Regions from separate parts of the Stenotrophomonas sp. UBA7606 genome, predicted to be linked through region 2. Evidence: predicted binding sites of a transcription regulator. Region 2 holds the regulator's gene; each other region holds the start of a gene.
What was found. The regulator FliA, encoded in region 2, starts transcription of late flagellar genes. The targets are predictions, from matches to a motif close to TAAAGTTTNNCNNNCNNNGGCCGATAA.
Positions count from the first base shown of each region.

Region 1: the regulator FliA is predicted to act here: its motif matches at 3,787-3,813, upstream of B2527_RS10605 (methyl-accepting chemotaxis protein).
Region 3: the regulator FliA is predicted to act here: its motif matches at 1,971-1,997, upstream of motA (flagellar motor stator protein MotA).

Region 1 is NZ_DLJW01000084.1:9,226-15,722, reverse strand. It holds gene tatC (twin-arginine translocase subunit TatC) at 1-109, opposite strand, end outside; gene tatB (Sec-independent protein translocase protein TatB) at 106-570, opposite strand; gene tatA (Sec-independent protein translocase subunit TatA) at 586-813, opposite strand; gene B2527_RS10620 (lipid-binding SYLF domain-containing protein) at 887-1,786, opposite strand; gene hemH (ferrochelatase) at 1,942-2,904, shown strand; gene B2527_RS10610 (alpha/beta fold hydrolase) at 2,901-3,770, shown strand; gene B2527_RS10605 (methyl-accepting chemotaxis protein) at 4,085-5,893, shown strand; gene B2527_RS10600 (pirin family protein) at 6,281-6,497, opposite strand, start outside.
Region 2 is NZ_DLJW01000133.1:132,474-138,970, forward strand. It holds gene flhA (flagellar biosynthesis protein FlhA) at 1-772, shown strand, start outside; gene flhF (flagellar biosynthesis protein FlhF) at 913-2,646, shown strand; gene B2527_RS19140 (MinD/ParA family protein) at 2,633-3,517, shown strand; gene B2527_RS19145 (RNA polymerase sigma factor FliA) at 3,514-4,263, shown strand; gene cheY (chemotaxis response regulator CheY) at 4,276-4,668, shown strand; gene B2527_RS19155 (protein phosphatase CheZ) at 4,668-5,288, shown strand; gene B2527_RS19160 (chemotaxis protein CheA) at 5,292-6,497, shown strand, end outside.
Region 3 is NZ_DLJW01000001.1:91-6,587, forward strand. It holds gene motB (flagellar motor protein MotB) at 145-1,077, opposite strand; gene motA (flagellar motor stator protein MotA) at 1,088-1,942, opposite strand; gene msrB (peptide-methionine (R)-S-oxide reductase MsrB) at 2,110-2,577, opposite strand; gene B2527_RS00020 (hypothetical protein) at 2,644-3,048, shown strand; gene B2527_RS00025 (winged helix-turn-helix transcriptional regulator) at 3,216-3,695, opposite strand; gene B2527_RS00030 (D-amino acid dehydrogenase) at 3,846-5,111, shown strand; gene alr (alanine racemase) at 5,111-6,187, shown strand; gene B2527_RS00040 (DUF3016 domain-containing protein) at 6,406-6,497, opposite strand, start outside.

The sequences.
Region 1 (6,497 bases), on a different contig from region 2:
TCAGTGCCAGCAGCACCACGCCCAGCCCCAGCAGCCCGCGTACCAGCCGCGCACGCAGCTCGATCAGGTGCTCGACCAGCGTGCTTTCGTTGAAGTCCTGCCCACTCACGGTTTGCGCTCCACGGCATCGGCAGGTGCATCGGCAGGCACCTGCAGGCTGTCGAACGGAATCGCGCGGTTATCGGCGCTGTTGTCGCCGCTATCAGCCGCGGTCGCCGCGTCGGTGGCTGCCGGCGGGATCGGGCGCGGCTCGATCACGCGCTCCGGTGCGGTTTCCGGCTGTTCCACTTCACGCTTGAAGGCATCGGCGCCGTCATGTACCTGCTGCGCCTGCTCACGCAGGCCGGCCTCGGCCTGCTGCATCGACTGCCGCACATCCTGCAGGTTGCGCTTGAGCTCCTCGGCATGCAGCTCGCGCTCGAGCTCCTGCTTCACCGAATCCCACTGGTTGCGCGCACGGCGTACCCACAACCCGGCAAAGCGCGCTGCCTTGGGCAGGCGTTCCGGGCCAAGGACCACCAGGGCCACCACTGCGATCAGCAGCAGTTCGCTGAAGCCGATATCAAACACGTCGAACGCCCGGAATCAGCGCGCGTCGCGATCGCGCTCGGCCTGCTTCTCGCCGCTCTTGTCGCCATCACGTGATTCGTCGCTCAGCTGTGCAGCCGGCTTGTCGTCATCACGCATGCCCTTCTTGAACTCTTTGACCGCACTGCCCAGATCCTTGGCACCGCTCGTCAACCGCTTGGTGCCGAACACCAGCAGCACGATGACCAGCACGACCAACCAGTGCCAGATGCTGAAACCGCCCATGATCTGCTCGCGTTATCTGTGTGGAGGTTGTTGAGCATAGCGCACCCGCCGGAACGGTTCGCTATGCCAAAGGTCAGTTGCCGCCATCCAGCGTTTCGGTGCGGATTTCACCTTCCGAAACAGGCTGGAAGCCCTGCTGGGGTGCCGTTTCGGCCGGCGCCGGCAGCATCGGTGCGGTGGTTGCGGTATCCGCGGCCGGTTGCACCGGCGCTGCCACATTGACCGCATCGGCGCGCGGTGCGGTGGAGGCCACCGGTGCCACGCCCCCCTGGGTGCCACGCTTCTCGCGCGCCGAGTAGGTGGATTCCTCCAGGCGATCACGGAAGCTGACCACGTCGCTGGACGGCGGCGCACTCAGCCGGCCTTCCAGGATCATGCGCGGGGTGGTGTTGGGGCCATAGGCGTCGAGATTGGCCTCGTCGTCGATCTGCAGCACCGCACCGTCCAGCGCGACGCCCGCAAACAGGCCGCGGGCGCGTGACCAGGACCATATCTCGGCCTTCAGCTGGCCGTCGGTGGCAGCGGCGGCACTGCGCCCGACCGGGCCGGCGGCCACGCCAGCATCGGCGCCCAGGGTGAATTTGCCGTTGACGATGTTGTCCAGGCTGCGGTCGTTGCGGAACACCAGGATCACGTCCGAGGATTGCACGCCCGCCTGGAAGCCGATGCTGCCACCGGTGAGCTTGACGAAGACCGGGTTGGACCAGCTGCCATCGGCGGCCTTGACCGACATCAGGCCGTGTCCGCGGCGCCCGCCAATCACCAGGCCAGCCTTGATCGTGTCGGGAATGACCAGGATCGCGCGGCCTTCATCCAGCAACTTGTCGGGAATGGCCTGCTCGGGGATGTTCTGGATCTCGTTGAGCACGCGCACGGCGTTGCGGGCACGCTGGTCTTCCTGGGGACCGGCAACGGCGTTGGCGGACAACAGGCCGGCAGACAACAGCAGAACAAGGCACGGCAGGCGGCGCATGGTGAACTCCGTAGGTCGATACACAGGAAGATAAAGCAAGTACCTGAAATTATGGGCACCGCTCTGAATCTGTAGTGAGCGGGGGAGCGCCCGGCTATCGCTGGAATAGGAACAATGACGTCGCCGTGGGCGCAGCCACCTGCGAGAATATGGCCATGTCCAACGCCCCCACCACCGCGTTGCTCGCGGTCAATCTAGGTACGCCGGATACCCCCACCGCCCCCGCGGTACGTCGCTATCTCGCTGAATTTCTTGGCGATCCGCGCGTGGTGTCCATTCCCCCGCTGCTGTGGAAGCCGCTGTTGCATGGGCTGATCCTGCCCCTGCGCGCAGGCCGATCGGCACATAAATACGCCCAGGTCTGGTTGCCGGACGGCTCGCCGCTGGCGGTCTACACGCGCCAACTGGCCGCGGGCCTGCAGGCACAGCTGCCGCACTGGCGGGTGCGCGAGGCCATGCGCTACGGCCAACCCGCGCTGCTGCCTGCGCTGGACGCGTTGGCTGCCGAGGGCATGCAGCGCATCGTGGTGCTGCCGCTCTATCCGCAGTACTCCACCACCACCACCGCCTCGATCGAGGACCAGGTGCAGCTGTGGCAAGCCCGCAACCCGGGCGTGCGGGTGCAGACCATCCGCGACTACGCCGAGCACCCGCAGTGGGTGGCGGCGGTGGCCAGCTCCATTGCCGGCTACTGGCAGGCGCATGGCCGCGGCGGCAAGCTGCTGTTCTCCTTCCACGGCATCCCGCAACGCCTTGCCGACGCCGGCGACCCCTACCCGCAGCGCTGTGAAGCCAGCGCCCGCGCCATTGCCGCGGCACTGGGCCTGGCCGACGACGATTGGGAGCTGGCCTATCAATCGCGCTTTGGCCGCGAGCGCTGGCTGCAGCCCTATGCCGAACCGCGCCTGTGGGAACTGGCACAGAGCGGCATCAAGACCCTCGACGTGGTCTGTCCCGGCTTTGCCACCGACTGCCTGGAAACCCTGGAGGAGGTGGAGATGGGCTTCACCGCCACCCTTGCCGAGCGCGGTGCACGCATGCGCTACATCCCCTGCCTCAATGCCAGCGACGCGCACGCCAGCGCCCTGGCCCAGCTGGCCCAGGCGCAGTCGCAGTGAGTGCCAACGCAATTCCGTTCGAGCTGGACTGCGACGGCCTGCGGGTGGCCGGCCTGCGCGCCGGCAAACCCGGTGGCCTGAAGGTGCTGGCCCTGCATGGCTGGTTGGACAACGCGGCCAGTTTCCTGCCCCTGGCCGAGCACCTGCCGGGCCTGGACCTGGTGATGGTCGACCTGCCCGGCCACGGCCTCAGCGCCCACCTGCCGTTGACCACGCCCTATACCGCACCCAATGCCATCGTGCAGACACTGGCCATCGCCGATGCCCTGGGCTGGCAGCGCTTCGTGTTGCTTGGCCACTCGATGGGTGCGGCCATCGCCAGCCTGGTGGCGGCGGTGGCCCGCGAGCGGGTGCAGGGGCTGGTGTCGATCGAGGCCCTGGGCGGACTGAGCGCACCGGCCGGTGAGACCGTGCAGCGCCTGCGCGGCTACGTGGACGCCATGCTCAAGCTGGGCGACAAGCAGCTGCGGGTTTTCCCCGACCTGGCCGCACCGGTACGCGCGCGGATGATGGTCAACCAGCTCGGTGAGGCCTCGGCACGGCTGCTGATCGAGCGCGGGGTCAAGCCAGTGGAGGGAGGCTGGAGCTGGCGCAGCGATCCCCGCCTGATGCTGCCCACGGCAGTTCGCATGACCGACGAACAGGTCTGCGACGTGATCAGCGCCATCCAGTGCCCGGTGCAGGTGATCTACGCCACCCCGGCACAGGCGTACTTTCCGGAACCACAGCGCAGCCGCCGTGCGGCCCTGCTGGCCGATGGCCGCCTGCACACCCTGCCTGGCCACCACCATGTGCACATGGACCAGGCCGCGGAGGTTGCCGTGGTGATCGGGAATTTCATCGCCGGTTTGCCCGACGGCGACTGAACAGGCCACCGCGCGGTTCAGGACCACCGCGCGCGGCCGATAACCGGTTTACAGCCGTTATCGAGATGAAGTCCCGCAGCCCCGCAACGGGTGCTGTGCGCCCCACCACCGCATGTTCCCCGCCCCCACCCCAGCGACCGGTGCCAGCACCGGATCGCGCCTGCGCGCCACTTGCCGGCACCGGACTGCCACGGCGCTCCCATCGCGCGCCGCAGCCCGGCCGTGCCGGGATGAACGCGCAGATCATGCCGCTGGCCGGGCGGCCATTTTCATCGCTCCCCCTTCCTGCCGTTGCCGCTGAACCGGAGTCCACGATGTCGCCACACCCGCTTTCCCAACCGCCTTCGCCTGCCGGCTCACCGTCACGTCCCCTTGCCCGCCAGCTGTTGCCGGTGGCGCTGCCGCTGACGGCACTGTGGGTCGGCCTCGGGCTGTGGACCGGGCAATGGCTGCCGGTATTGGCGGCCGGTGTACCGGCAGTGATGGTGCTGGCCTGGCAGTTGCATCGCCAGCAACAGGCATTGGGCGCACCGCCCCTCACCCTGCACGCACTTGCCTCGGTGATCGGCACCGGCGTCGGCGGCGACGGCAGCACGCGCTACGCTGCGGGCAGCCTGGCCGGCAAGCTGCAGCAGGTGCAGGCGCAGTTGCAACAACGCCAGCAGCAGGAGCAGGCCCTGCACGAGGAGAACATCCAGATCCGTGCCTCGCTGGATGCCTCGCGCACCGGCATGATGATTGCCGACAACGATCACATCATCCGCTACGTCAACCGCTCGGTGGTGGCGTTGCTGCGCAACCAGCAGCAGACCCTGCGTCAGGCGTTCCCGGATTTCGACGTGGACACGCTGGTCGGCAGCAGCATCCACCGCTTCCATGCCAACCCGGTGCGCATCCGCGCCCTGCTCGACCAGCTCAGCAGCCAGCATATCGGCCGCGTGCAGATCGGGCCGGTGCATTTCAGCCAGGTAGTCACGCCGGTGTTCCACGCCGATGGCAGCCGCAGCGGCTTTGCCGTGGAGTGGCATGACCGCACCCACGAGCTGCTGCTGGAAAACAGCGTGGCCGATATCGTTGCCGCCGCCACCGCCGGCGACCTGGAACAGCGCCTGGCACCGGTGGCGGAACCGGGCTTCATCCAGTCGCTGACCCTGGGCATCAACCAGTTGCTGGACACCGTCACCCGTACCAGCGGCGAACTGCGCGGCATGCTGGCCGCGCTGGCCGCAGGCAACCTGGACCATCGCATGCAAGGCAGCTATGCGGGTGATTTCGAGGCGATGAAGCAGGATGCCAACCTCACTGCCGAGCGCCTGGCCAGCATCGTCGAACAGATCCAGCACTGTTCCCAGGCCATCACCACCGCCGCACGCGAGATTGCCAGCGGCAACGACGACCTGTCGCGCCGCACCGAGCAGCAGGCCGCCAGCCTGGAGGAAACCGCCGCGTCCATGGAAGAGCTCACCTCGACCGTGCGGGAGAATGCGGACTCCGCCCGTCATGCCAACCAGCTGGCGATTGGCGCGGCCGATGTCGCCGCACGCGGAGGCGAGGTGGTCCACCATGTTGTGGACACCATGCGCGCCATCGAACAGTCCTCGCAGCGCATCGCCGAAATCATCAGCGTGATCGACGGCATCGCCTTCCAGACCAACATCCTGGCCTTGAACGCCGCGGTGGAAGCTGCGCGCGCCGGTGAGCAGGGCCGCGGCTTTGCGGTGGTGGCATCGGAAGTGCGCACGCTGGCACAGCGCTCGGCCACCGCCGCGCAGGAGATCAAGGCGCTGATAAGTGATTCGGTGGACAAGGTAGGCAACGGCACCCGCCTGGTTGGCGAAGCTGGCAGCACAATGGACGAGATCGTCCGCTCGGTACGCCAGGTCACCGAGATCATGGCGCGCATCGCTGCCGCCTCGCAGGAACAGTCCGCCGGCATCGAGCAGGTCAACCACACCGTGGTGCAGATGGACGAAACCACCCAGCAGAACGCCGCGCTGGTGGAAGAAGCCAGCGCGGCGGCACGGTCCATGGAGCAACAGGCCGATGCCCTGGCCAGTGCTGTCTCGGTGTTCCGCTACAGCGGGAGCAACGTGCCAGCTGTACAGCTGCAGCGCTACGGTTGAGCCCGGCCGGCGGCCTGCTCCAGTAGCTGTGCCGCGAACCGGTGAATCCCTGGCCGCGCCGGGCATACGCCCGGCAGCGCGCCTGCGTTACACGAGGGCGGTGAGCCCGACGGTCTGCGCCTTGTGTGCGCGTCCAACATCATCGGCACCGCATTGGACATGAAGCACGCGTTCCGTGCGGTGCGTCCAGGTAACAGTGCCGACCACGGCGGCTCGGTGGCCAATATCGCCTCGTCCGCTGCCGGCCATGCCGGCACCTGATCAGCGGTGGACCGCATCCAGGCGTGTTTGTGCGCGCAACCGGCAGACGACAAAGGCGCGAAAAATCGCGCCTTCGCCGCTCAAGGGTCAGATCAGGCTGGATCCAGAAGCCGACCCCGGCTCTGCTTACTGCAGGGCCGCCGTATCGACCAGCACCAGCTCCGAGTCTTCCAGCGCGGTGATGCGGATGCTGTCCACGCCGGTGATGGCGGCGCCATCGCGGGCCTCCAGCAGCACACCGTCCACTTCCACCTTGCCGGTGTTCGGCACCAGGTAGCCGTGGCGGCTGGAATCAGTGAAGCGGTACTCGGTGCTCTCGCCGGCCTTCAGGGTGGCACCGGAA
Region 2 (6,497 bases):
CCGCGAACTGGCGCTGGACCCGGGCAGCGCCATGGGCAAGCTGGACGGCATTGCCGGCAAGGATCCGGCATTCGGCCTGGATGCCACCTGGATCCAACCCCATCAGCGCGCCCAGGCCGAATCGCTGGGCTATACGGTGGTTGATCCGGCCACCGTCATTGCCACCCACCTGTCGCACCTGATCCGCGAGCACGCGCCGGAGTTGCTGGGCCACGAAGAAGTGCAGCAGTTGCTGGCCACCCTCGCCAAGACTGCGCCCAAGCTGGCAGAGGATCTCTCGCCCAAGGCCTTGCCGCTGTCCACCGTGGCGCGCGTGCTGCAGAACCTGCTGGTGGAGCGCATCCCGGTACGCCAGCTGCGCAAGATCGCCGAGGCGCTGGTGGAAACCGCACCGGTCACCCAGGACCCGACGGCGCTTACCGCCGCCGTGCGCAATGCGCTGGGCCGCTTCATCGTGCAGGAGATCGCCGGGATGTCGCCGGAGCTGCCGGTATTCACGCTCAACCCGCAATTGGAACGGGTTTTGCAGGAGTCCACGCAAGGCAATGGTGCCGCACTGGAACCCGGTCTCGCCGAACGCCTCCACCAGAGTCTTGCCGACTGCGTCGGCAAGCAGGAGGCCCGCAACGAGCCCGCGGTCGTGCTGGTACCGGCGCCGGTCCGCGCCGCGCTGGCGCGCCTGGTCCGACATAGCGTGCCGTCGCTGTCGGTCCTGGCCTACAGCGAGGTGCCGGAGGACAAGCGCCTGAAGCTGGTCGGCACGATCAGCTGAGGCGCGGCCCACCGGCAACGCGACAGAAAACAGACACCTGACCCGATCCCGCAACAACCGCGCACGAAGGAGCCCGCCACGCCATGTTCCACATCGCCAACGCCACGCCTTCGCCGCAGCCCCACTCCCGGTACCAGAACATGAAGATCAAACGTTTCGTCGCCGCCGACATGCGCACCGCCATGAACCTGGTCCGCAAGGAACATGGGCCTGACGCCGTGATCCTGTCCAACCGCCGGATCGAGGAAGGCGTCGAGATCGTGGCGGCCGCGTACTACGACGAAACCGCAGTGCAGCAGGCGCTGGAAGCCACCCGCCCGGCACCGCCGGCACCGGCCAAGCCGCGCAGCGCCGCCGAAGCCATCATGGCGGCGGTAACCCGTCGTAAGGCGCCGGCGCAGGAACCGGTCGTGGCCACCGCGTCGGCCGTGGCCGCGCTGGCGCGCTCCGCGGTGGGGGCCACTGGCCGCTCCATCGACAACAGCATCGAGCTGGCCCCGGGCAGCCGCTTTGCAGCGTTGCTCAAGGTACCTGCCGCCGAACCCAGCGCCACCGCAGCGCGGCAGGTGTTCGCCACCTTGCCGGCCAGCGCCGACGAGCCGCCGGTGGTACCTGCCTTCCGTCCCGTCGGCAGCGCTGTCAAATCCCCAGCACTGGTGGAGGACAGCGTCAGCTTCTCGGCCCACGCGGCGGCGGCCACGGTCCATGCGGAACGTCCGCAGGGCCGGGCCCAGTTCCAGATCGACCCGCCGCTGCCGGTACAGGCACAGGCACCACAATTCACCGCGCCCGTAGCTGCATCGGCCGCGATGGAACCGGTTGTGGCTGCTGCAGTTGCCGCCGCCGTGCCGCCGCTGGTTGCTGTCAGCGCGCCCGCTGCCCCGCTTGCCATCGCACCGGCCCCTGTCGCTGCCCCTGCCCTTGCCTCCGTTCCCGCCCCGGTAGCGGTTGCCGCCGCGCCGCGCGACGACGAACAGCTGCTGCAGCTGCGCCAGGAAGTAGCCGGCATGCGCCATCTGATCGAGCGCGAGATGAATCGCTTCACCGACGAACGCCTGCGCGGCAGTGCGGTGCGCGCCAATGCACTGGACCTGATGGACGAGTATGGCTTCGACGCCGGGCTGGCCCGCGACGTCGCCATCCAGATCCCGGCCGATACCGATCCCACCCGTGCCCGCGGCCTGATGCTGGGGCTGATCTCCAGGAAGCTGCCGATCGCCCCCAGCGATCCGATCGAAACCGGCGGTGTCATTGCCCTGGTCGGCCCCACCGGCGCCGGCAAGACCACCACCATCGCCAAGCTGGCCTCGCGCTTTGCCGAAGCCCACGCCGCACGTGACGTCGCCCTTGTCACCACCGACACCCAGCGCATCGGCGCCCGCGAACAGTTGTATGGCTTTGGGCGCCAGCTCGGCATCGCCGTGCACGAGGCCAACAGCGGCACCGATCTCAACCAGCTGCTGCACAAGCTGGCCGACTACAAGCTGGTGCTTATCGACACCGCCGGCCTGGGCCAGCGCGACCGTGCCCTCACCGCCCAGCTGCAGTGGCTGCGTGCCGCCGGCCAGATCCGCACCCTGCTGGTGCTGCCGGCCAACACCAGCTTCCAGGACATGGATGAAGTGGTGCGCCGCTTCAGCGCCGCCAACCCGCAAGGGGTAGTGCTGACCAAGCTGGACGAGACCGGCCGCTTCGGGTCGGCCCTGTCGGTGGCCGTGGACCACCGCCTGCCGATCACCTGGGTGACCGACGGCCAGGACGTGCCGGAAGACCTGTACCGGGCCTCGGCCGCAAATCTTGTACTTCGCCTTGAAGATTTGCGCCGCGCGGCCGATATGCCCTGCAACCCGGAGTTGAACAATGCAGTCGCGTGAGTACGCCAAGCTGACCAATACCTTCCCGTTGTCGGCCACCCGCCGCGAGCCAGCCGGCCCGGTGCGCACCATCGCGGTGACCGGCGGCAAGGGCGGTGTGGGCAAAACGAACGTCTCGGCCAACCTGGCCGTGGCGCTTGCCGGCATGGGCAAACGCACCCTGCTGCTGGACGCCGACCTGGGCCTGGCCAACATCGACGTGGTGCTCGGCCTGCAGCCCAAGCACACCCTGGCCGACCTGGTCGCCGGGCGCGCCAGCCTGGAAGACGTCATCATCGAAGGCCCCAACGGCGTGCTGGTGGTACCGGCGGCTTCCGGTCGCCGCCACATGGCCGAGCTGCAGCCGGCCGAGCACGTGGGCCTGGTCAACGTGTTCTCCGAGCTGGAGCGCGACCTCGATGTGATGATCATCGACACTGCCGCCGGCATCAACGACAGCGTGTTGACCTTCTGCCAGGCCGCGCAGGACACCGTGGTGGTGGTCTGCGACGAGCCCGCCTCCATCACCGACGCCTACGCGCTGATCAAGGTGCTCTCGCGCGAGCGCGGTGTGGACCGCGTGCAGGTGGTGGCCAACATGGCCCGCGACCCCAACGAAGGCCGCGCCCTGTACGAAAAGCTGGTGCGTGTCTGCGAGAAGTTCCTCATCGATGTCTCGCTGAACTACCTGGGCTGCGTGCCGCAGGACGACTGGCTGCGCCTGTCGGTGCAGCGCCAGCAGCCGGTGGTGAAGCTGTACCCGTCCGCGCCGGCGGCGCTGGCCATCCAGGAGATCGCACGCCGCACCTCCCGTTGGCAGGCACCGACCGCACCGCGCGGTGGCGTCGAGTTCTTCCTGGAACGCATCCTCCAGCAGAAGGTGAGCGCATGAACAACGCCGCAGCCCAGTACCGTGAGGTCCAGCGCAACGCGGCCAATGACTGCATTGCCCGCCACGCCGACCTGGTACGCCGCATCGCTCATCACCTGGCTGCCCGCCTGCCCGCCAGTGTCGAGGTCGACGACCTGATCCAGGCCGGCATGATGGGTCTGATCGAAGCCTCGCGCAGCTACGACGCCGAGCAGGGCGCCTCGTTCGAGACCTATGCGTCCATCCGCATCCGTGGCTCGATGATCGACGAAATCCGCCGTGGCGACTGGGTGCCGCGTTCGGTGCACCGTCGTGCCCGCGATGCCGCCGCCACCATCCGCCGCCTGGAGCAGGCTTCCGGCCGTGCTGCCAGCGCCACCGAAGTGGCGCAGGCCATGGACATGCCGCTGCCCGAATACATGCGTCTGGTCGAAGACGCATCGCGTGGCCAGGTGCTGAGCCTGGAGTCGCGCATCGAGGATCAGGGCGAGCTGGATACCCCTACCACCGGCGGCCCCACCCCGCAGCAGATGCTTGAACGCAGCCAGTTCGGCGCCGAGTTGGGCAAGGCCATCGGCCTGCTGCCCGAGCGCGAGCAGCTGGTGCTGTCGCTGTACTACGAGCAGGAACTGAACCTGAAAGAGATCGGCGCGGTGCTCGGTGTGAGCGAGTCGCGGGTTTGCCAGATCCACGGCCAGGCGATGCTGCGCCTGCGTGGGCGGCTGAAGATTTTCGAGTCGGCCGACGCCGGGCTCGAGGAACACTAAGAGGAATATCTTTTGAACAAGAACATGCGCATCCTGATCGTCGACGATTTCTCGACCATGCGCCGCATCGTCAAGAACCTGCTCGGCGACCTGGGCTTCACCAACACCGCCGAAGCCGAGGACGGGCATGCCGCGCTGGCCCTGCTGCAGAGCCAGCCGTTCGATTTCGTGGTCACCGACTGGAACATGCCGGTCATGACCGGCATCGAGCTGCTCAAGGCCGTGCGTGCCGACCCCAAGCTCAAGACCCTGCCGGTGCTGATGGTCACCGCCGAAGCCAAGCGCGAGCAGATCATCGAGGCCGCCCAGGCCGGCGTCAACGGCTACATCATCAAGCCGTTCACCGCGCAGACCCTGGAAGAAAAGCTGGGCAAGATCTTCGAACGCCTGGCAGCGAGCGCCTGATGGACGATCTGGCGCAATCGCTGAGCGACAAATCGGCCCTGGTGCAACGCCTGCAGGATGCGCTTGCCGCGCTGGAAAGCGGTGACGAAGCGGCGTGGCGCCAGGAAATCGACGCGCTCGCAGCGCTGCGTACCCAGCCGATGATGGCCGGGCTGGGCCGCCTGGCCCGCGAGCTGGGCCAGGCCCTGGGCGAGCTGCCCAGCGTGCCCAGCGAAGCCGGCGAGTTGGACGACGCCTGCGCGCGCCTGGACCACGTGGTGGAGATGACCGAACAGGCCACCCATCGCACCCTGGACCTGGCCGAAGAGTGCCGTGCGCTGACCGAGCGCCTGCGTGCCGACGGGCTCAATGCCGACCAGGGCGAGATCCTGGACCGCATCCGCCACAACCTCACCGAGGTGGCCCTTACCCAGAGCTACCAGGACCTGACCGGGCAGATCATCCGTCGCGTTGTCGGCATCGTCCGGCGCGTCCACGAAGGCTTTGGCGCACTCGGCCTACCACCGCCGGAAGACCCGGCCCGCAACAACGGGCTGGCCGGTCCCGCGGTGGACGGCCTGGACCGCCACGCCGTGTCCCAGCATGACGCCGACGACCTGCTGTCGGACCTGGGGCTGTAAGCCATGAGCACGTTCGCCGACGACATCGCCGCCGATTTCATCCTCGAAGCGCAGGAGATCCTCGATCGACTCGGCGAGCAGCTGGTGACGCTGGAGCAGGCACCGGAAGATGCCGACCAGCTCAATGCCGTGTTCCGCGGCTTTCACACGCTCAAGGGCGGTGCCGGTTTTTTGTCGATCACGCCGATGGTCGAGCTGTGCCATGCCGCCGAGGAAGCCTTGGGCATGGCCCGCTCTGGCAAGGGCCAGCTGCTGGCACACCATTTCGACGCCGCCCAGCAATCACTGGATTGGCTGCAGGCCATGCTCGACGCGGTGTCCTCCGGCACCGAGCCCGGGCATGCGCCGGCCGCATTGATCGCCCAGTTCGACATGGGCAGCGCGCCTTCACCGGCACCGGTCAAAGCCGCAGCAGCGCCTGCCGGCAGTGATCTGATCAGCGAGGATGAATTCGAAGCCCTTCTCGATCAGTTGCACGGCACGGCCGCGCCAAGCGCTGTCGCCACAACCGCCGCCGATGACCTGATCAGCGAGGACGAGTTCGAAGCCTTGCTGGACAAGCTGCATGCCGGCGCTGCGCCCGGCGCAGGCACACCAGCGGCCGTGGCACCTGCCGCCGCGCCGGCGGCCGCCAGGCCCGCGCCCACGCCCAGCGCAGCCGCAGCACCACCTGCAGCCAAACCTGCCACCGCGAAAGCCGCCGAGCCCGAGCACACGGTGCGCGTGGATACCAAACGGCTGGACGCGATCGTCAACCTGATCGGCGAACTGGTGCTGTCGCGCAATCGGCTCAAGACACTGCGTACACGGCTCAAGGACGAAGAGCTGGACCGCGCCGTATCCACCCTGGACATCGCCACTGCACGCCTGCAATCGGCAGTGATGCGCACCCGCATGCAACCGGTGGGCAAGGTGTTTTCGCGCTTCCCAAAGGTGGCGCGTGATGTCGCCCGCTCCTTGCAGAAGGAAGTGGACCTGGAGTTGATCGGCGCCGACACCGAGCTGGACCGCAACCTGGTGGAAGCGCTGGCTGACCCCTTGGTGCACCTGGTCCGCAACGCCATCGATCACGGCGTGGAAGGCCCCGACCTGCGCGAAGCACAGGGCAAGCCGCGGATGGGCCGGGTACGCCTGTCTGCCCAGCAGGAAGGCGACTACGTCAGCATCGAAGTGCAGGATGACGGTGCCGGCATCGATCCCGAGCGCCTG
Region 3 (6,497 bases), on a different contig from region 2:
CGAGCATGGCTCGGCACTACAACGCTCCCTCCCTTGCGCCGTAGGCGGAGGGGAGGGCTGGGGAGGGGGTGCTGTTGGCTGGGAAAGCCCTTTGCCGAGCATGGCTCGGCACTACATCCGGCGGGCAGTGCCGCTGATGCAGGCTCAGTCCGCGACTGGCGGTGTCCCATCCGCCGCCACACCGGGGGCAGGCACCGGTAAGGTGTCGGTCTCGTTCAATGCGGCGGCCTCGGCTTCCTTGGTCATCACCACGATGCTGATGCGGCGGTTGATCGGGTTCTGCGGGTTGGCCTTGTCGAACAGCACCGAGGAGGACAGGCCGACCACGCGCGCCACCTTGGCCTCGTCCATGCCACCTTCCAGCAACACCCGCCGCGCGGCGTTGGCGCGGTCCGCGCTCAACTCCCAGTTGCCGTAACCCAACTGGGTGGAATAGGCGGTGGTGTCGGTATGGCCGGTGATGCTGATGCGGTTGGGTACCTGGTTGATGAAGTGCGACAGCTCCAACAGGATCGTCCGCGTATACGGCATCAGGCGCGCGCTGCCGAGGTCGAACATCGGCCGGTTCTGCTGGTCCACGATCTGGATGCGCAGGCCCTCGGGGGTGATGTCCAGCAGCAGCTGGTCCTTGAATGGCTCCAGCGCCTGGCTCTTGCTGATCGCCTCCTGCAGCTCCTGCTTCAGCGCTTCCAGGCGCTGGCGTTCGCGTTCGCGCTCTTCCACCGGCGTGGGTACCGATTCCTGCCGGTTCTGGAAGGGATCGTTGCTGTTGCCGCGCGAGACATCGGTGGCGCCGCCCAGCTTGATCATCGAGGTGCTGGCGCCACCGGGGCCGGCCATGCCGGGGGCCGGGGTGCTGCTGGTCCCGCTCAGCGGGCTGGGGTTGCGGAAATATTCCGAAATCGCCGCGCGCTCGGGCTTGCTGGTGGCAGCCATCAGCCACAGCACCAGGAAGAAGGCCATCATCGCGGTAACGAAGTCGGCATAGGCCACCTTCCAAGAGCCGCCGTGGTGCCCGCCAGCCTTGACCTTCCTGACCCGGCGCACGATCACCGTAGGCTTGTTGTTGTCGCTCATGGCGCGGGCCTTACTTGACCGACTTCAGGTGCTGCTCGAACTCGCTGAAGCCCGGGCGCAGTGCCGAGGGCACGGTCTTGCGCGCGAATTCCAGCGCGATCTTCGGGTTATAGCCGCGCAGGCAGGCGAGCAGGGCCGTCTTCACCGATTCGTAGATGCGCGCATCCTGTTCGGCGCGTGCTTCCACCGCGGCCGCCAGCGGGCCGATGAAGCCGTAGCCCAGCAGGATGCCGAGGAAGGTGCCCACCAGTGCGCCGGCCACGTGGGCGCCGACTTCCTTGATGTCACCACCGATTGAGCCCATGGTGATGACGATGCCCAGCACGGCGGCGACGATGCCGAAGCCGGGCAGGCCGTCGGCCACCTTGTTGAGTACGTGCGCCGGTTCCAGCGCCTCGTGGTGGTGTTTTTCCAGTTCCAGTTCCAGCAAGGGTTCCAGCTCGTGCGGCTCGATGTTGGAGCCGATCATCAGGCGCAGGCAGTCGGTGATGAAGTCCAGCAGGTGGTGGTCGGCCAGCACCTTGGGGTAGTTGGCGAACACCGCGCTGTCCTGCGGGTTCTCGACATGCTCTTCCAGTGCCATGAAGCCTTCGCGGCGGGCCTTGTTGAGCAGTTCGTAAAGCAGGCTGAGCACGTCCAGGTAGTCCTGGCGCTTGTACTGCGGGCCTTTGAATACGCCGACGGTGGCTTTCAGTGTCTGCTTGACGGTCTTGATCGGGGTGCCGATCAGGAACGCGCCGAGAGCCGCGCCGCCGATGATGACCAGCTCATAGGGCTGCCACAGCGCGCCCAGGCGGCCGTGTGCGCCTACATAACCGCCGAGCACGGCAACAATGACAACCAGCAGGCCGACGAGAATGAGCATGGAAGGGGCGCGGAAAGGGGATATCCCGTTGTCGGCCGTCAACGGAAAATCTGTAGTGCCGAGCCATGCCCGGCTGGGTGCAGCAAACCCTGTAGTGCCGAGCCATGCTCGGCAGGAGCCTTGCCGGTAAAGCCTCAGCCGAGCATGGCTCGGCACTACGCAGGTGCTTATGCGGCGGGCTGTGCCTCGGCGCCGCCGCGCCGCAGCGGGTCGGGGTAGGGCTGGCCATTGTCGACAAAGGCCAGTGACACCGAGTTCAGGCAATGCCGCTCGAAGGTCGGCGGCGGGCCGTCCGGGAACACGTGGCCAAGGTGGCTGCCGCACCGTGCGCAGACGATCTCGGTACGGATCATGCCGTGGCTGGTGTCTCGGATCTCGCGCACATGTGCCGGTTCGAACGGTGCAAAGAAGCTGGGCCAGCCGGTGCCGGAATCGAACTTGGTGCTGGAGCGGAACAGCGGCAGCGCGCACAGCCGGCAGCAGTACACGCCCTCGCGCTTGTTATCCAGGAACACGCCACAGAACGGTGCCTCGGTGCCGTGGTGCAGCAGCACGCGTTGCTCCTCGCTGCTGAGGCCAGCGATTAGCGCCTCGCGCTGGGCGGGGCTGGGGGGAGTCAGGTCGAAGGCGGTCATGGCAGGGCATCCGTGGGGCAGGTGTCCATGGTAGGGGCGGGCAGCGGCCAGTCCAAGGTCGCATTCATGGCGGCGCAAGCCCGGCAGGTGCATGCTTGGTCGGTGGTCGCAAAGGAGATGTCGATGAAATCGAAGGGATATCTGTTGCTGGCCGTGCTGACAGCACTGCCGTCATTCGCGCAGGCTCAGCTCACGCAGCCGCCCGTCAGTACGTCGCGCGAAACGCAGCAGGATCAAGCGCAGCCGGAACCGTCGCGTCCGCCCAACAAGCCCAAGCCGGTTCCGAAGCCGAAGCCGGTTGTGCCGCCGCCACCGGTGCGGCCGATCTACGACAGCAAGGGCCAGTTGGCGCCGCATATGCGCCAGACCAGCCCGGGGCGGGTGCTGGATACGCGTACCAACCGTTATTACGACACCGTACCCAGCGGCATCGGCCAGAAAGTGGTGCCCCCGCCGGCAGGCACGCGATGACCCTGTAGTGCCGAGCCATGCTCGGCAGGAGCTTTCCAAGCCAACGTCAAAAGCACCCCTCCCCAGCCCTCCCCTTGGCCTGCAGCCAAAGGGAGGGGGCGTAGTGCCGAGCCATGCTCGGCAATGGGGCTTTACCGCTAGAACCCCCTGCCGCGCATGGCTCGGCACTACTCGGCGATGGGCAGGCACAGGGTCTCTTTGACCTCTTCCATCACGATGTAGCTTTTGGATTCACGTACGTGCGGCAAGGTCAGCAGGGTGCTGCCCAACAGCTTGCGGTAGGAGGCCATTTCATTGATGCGCGCCTTGAGCAGGTAGTCGAAATCCCCGGACATCAGGTGGCACTCCAGCACATTGGGCAGCTTCAGCGCGGCGCGGCGGAATTCCTCGAAAATGTCGCCGGACTTGTAGGCCAGGCTGATCTCCACGAACACCAGCAGGCTGGCCTTCACCGAGGATGGGTCCAGCCGCGCGTAATAGCCGGTGATCACGCCTTCGCGCTCCAGCCGGCGCACCCGCTCGGTGCAGGGCGTGGTCGACAGGCCGACGCGCTCGCCCAGCTCTGTGAAGGAGATGCGCCCCTCCTGCTGCAGGATGCGCAGGATCTTGCGGTCGATCTTGTCCAGTTCGCGGCTGCGGGTGGCCATGGTGGCTCTGCTTTTGATGAACGAAACGGGAAATTAACCTGATTCGGCAAGCTAATACAGGGAAAACAACTGGCTGACCCTGAATATACTGCGCGGTTCCTAGCCCCTGCCGTCCCGTGTGCAGGGAATGATGTGGTCCGGAGAAAGAAAATGCGCGTTCTGGTGCTTGGCAGCGGTGTGATCGGCACGACCAGTGCCTGGTATCTGCGGCAGGCCGGCTTTGAGGTCACCGTGGTGGACCGGCAGCCGGCCCCGGCGCTGGAAACCAGCTTTGCCAATGCTGGCCAGCTGTCCTTCGGCTATACCTCGCCGTGGGCGGCACCGGGCGTGCCGTTCAAGGCGATCAAGTGGCTGTTCGAGGAACACGCGCCGCTGGCGATCCGCCCTACCGCCGACCTCGCCCAGTACCGCTGGCTGTGGCAGATGCTGCGCAACTGCACCTCGGCCCGCTATGCGGTCAACAAGGCGCGCATGGTGCGGGTGTCCGACTACAGCCGCGATTGCATCAACGAGCTGCGCGCGTCCACCGGCATCGACTACGAAGGCCGCCAGCTGGGCACCACCCAGCTGTTCCGCACCCAGCAGCAGCTGGATGCCGCCGCCCAGGACATCGAGGTGCTGCGCCAATACGGCGTGCCTTACGAAGTGCTGGACCGCCAGGGCATTGCGCGGGTGGAGCCGGCGCTGGCGGGCAAGACCGAGATGCTGGTCGGCGCCCTGCGCCTGCCCGAAGACCAGACCGGCGATTGCCAGCGGTTCACCACCAAGCTGGCCGCGCTGGCCGAAGCCGCCGGCGTCGAGTTCCGTTTCGACCAGGACATCGCCTCGATCCAGCGTGACGGCGACCGCATCACCGGCGTGCGCATCAATGGCAAGCTGGAAACCGCCGATCACTACGTGATCGCACTGGGCAGCTATTCGCCGCAGCTGCTGGCACCGCTTGGCATGCAGCTGCCGGTGTATCCGCTGAAGGGCTATTCGCTGACCCTGCCGATCACCAATGCGGCGATGGCACCGAATTCGACCATCCTCGACGAGAGCTACAAGATTGCCATCACCCGCTTCGAGGACCGCATCCGCGTTGGCGGCATGGCCGAAGTAGCCGGCTTCGATCTGTCGCTGGAACCGCGTCGCCGCGCCACGCTGGAGAAGGTGGTCAAGGACCTGTATCCGGATGGCGGCGACCTGTCGCAGGCCAGCTTCTGGACCGGCCTGCGCCCGGCCACCCCGGACGGCACCCCGGTGATCGGCGCAACGCCGTATCGCAACCTGTTCCTCAATACCGGCCACGGCACCCTGGGCTGGACCATGGCGGCGGGCTCGGGCCGCTACCTGGCCGACCTGATGAGCGGCAAGCCGCCGCAGATCAGCACCGAAGGCCTGGATATTTTCCGCTACGGCAAGGGGCAGCACTGATGCGCCCGGCACAGGCACTGATCGACCTGGAGGCCCTGCGCCACAACTACCGCCTGGCCCGCCAGCTCGGTGGCGGCAAGGCGCTGGCGATCATCAAGGCCGATGCCTACGGCCATGGCGCGGTGCAGTGCGCGCGCGCGCTGCAGGACGAGGCCGATGGCTTTGGCGTGGCCTGCATCGAAGAAGCATTGGAACTGCGTCAGGCCGGCATCCGCGGCCCGATCCTGCTGATGGAAGGTTTCTTCGACGCGGCCGAGCTGCCGTTGATCGTCGAGCATGATTTCTGGGTGGTAGTGGCCACGTCCTGGCAGCTGGAAGCAGTGGAGGCGTTCAAGACCGATGCCACGCTGCGTATCTGGCTGAAGCTGGACAGCGGCATGCATCGCCTGGGCCTGTCGCCGGAAGAGTTCCGCGATGCGCACGCGCGCCTGAGCGCACTGCCGCAGGTGGGCCCGCTGGTGCTGATGACCCACCTGGCGCGCGCCGATGAGCTGGACAGCAACCGCACCCGCGAGCAGCTGGACGTGTTCATCCGTGCCAAGGAAGGGCTGGCAGGTGAAACCAGCCTGTGCAATTCACCGGCACTGTTGGGCTGGCCCGACGTGCACAGTGACTGGGTACGCCCGGGCCTGATGCTGTACGGCGCCGATCCGCTCTACCCGCAGCCCAGCCCGCACGCCGCGCAGCTGCGGCCGGTGATGACCCTGCAGTCGCGGGTGATCGCGGTACGCGAACTGGCGGCCGGCGAGCCGCTGGGTTATGGCGCGCGCTTTGTGGCGGAACAGCCGACCCGGGTGGGCGTGGTGGCGATGGGCTATGCCGATGGCTACCCGCAGTTCGCCCCCAATGGCACGCCGGTGCTGATCGACGGCGTGCCCGGGCAGCTGATCGGCCGCGTGTCGATGGACATGCTGACCGTGGACCTGACCGATCACCCGCAGGCTGCGCGCGGCAGCATCGTGCAGCTGTGGGGCAATGCGCCGACCATCTCGGAGCTGGCGCCGCGCTGCAATACCAGTGCGTATCGCCTGCCGTGCAGCCTCAAGCGCACGCCGCGCGTGTATCTGTCGGCGTGAAGCCTTTGCAGGATCCGGTAGTGGCGAGCCATGCTCGGCAGGATCCGGTAGTGGCGAGCCATGCTCGGCAGGCGCTTTTCCAGCAAGGCAGATGTAGTGCCGAGCCATGCTCGGCAGGCGCTTTGCCGGTGGACCCTCTGCCGAGCATGGTTCGGCACTACCGGTGAAACAGAAAGGGCCGCAATGCGGCCCTTTCCATTTCTACCTGCGATTTCTGCTTACAGCCCGGCGGTGCTGCGGTCGGCCTGCAGCTCACGCCGCAGCCAGTCGTTGATCAGGCGCTTCTCGTAACGCAGCGGGTCGGTGTCAT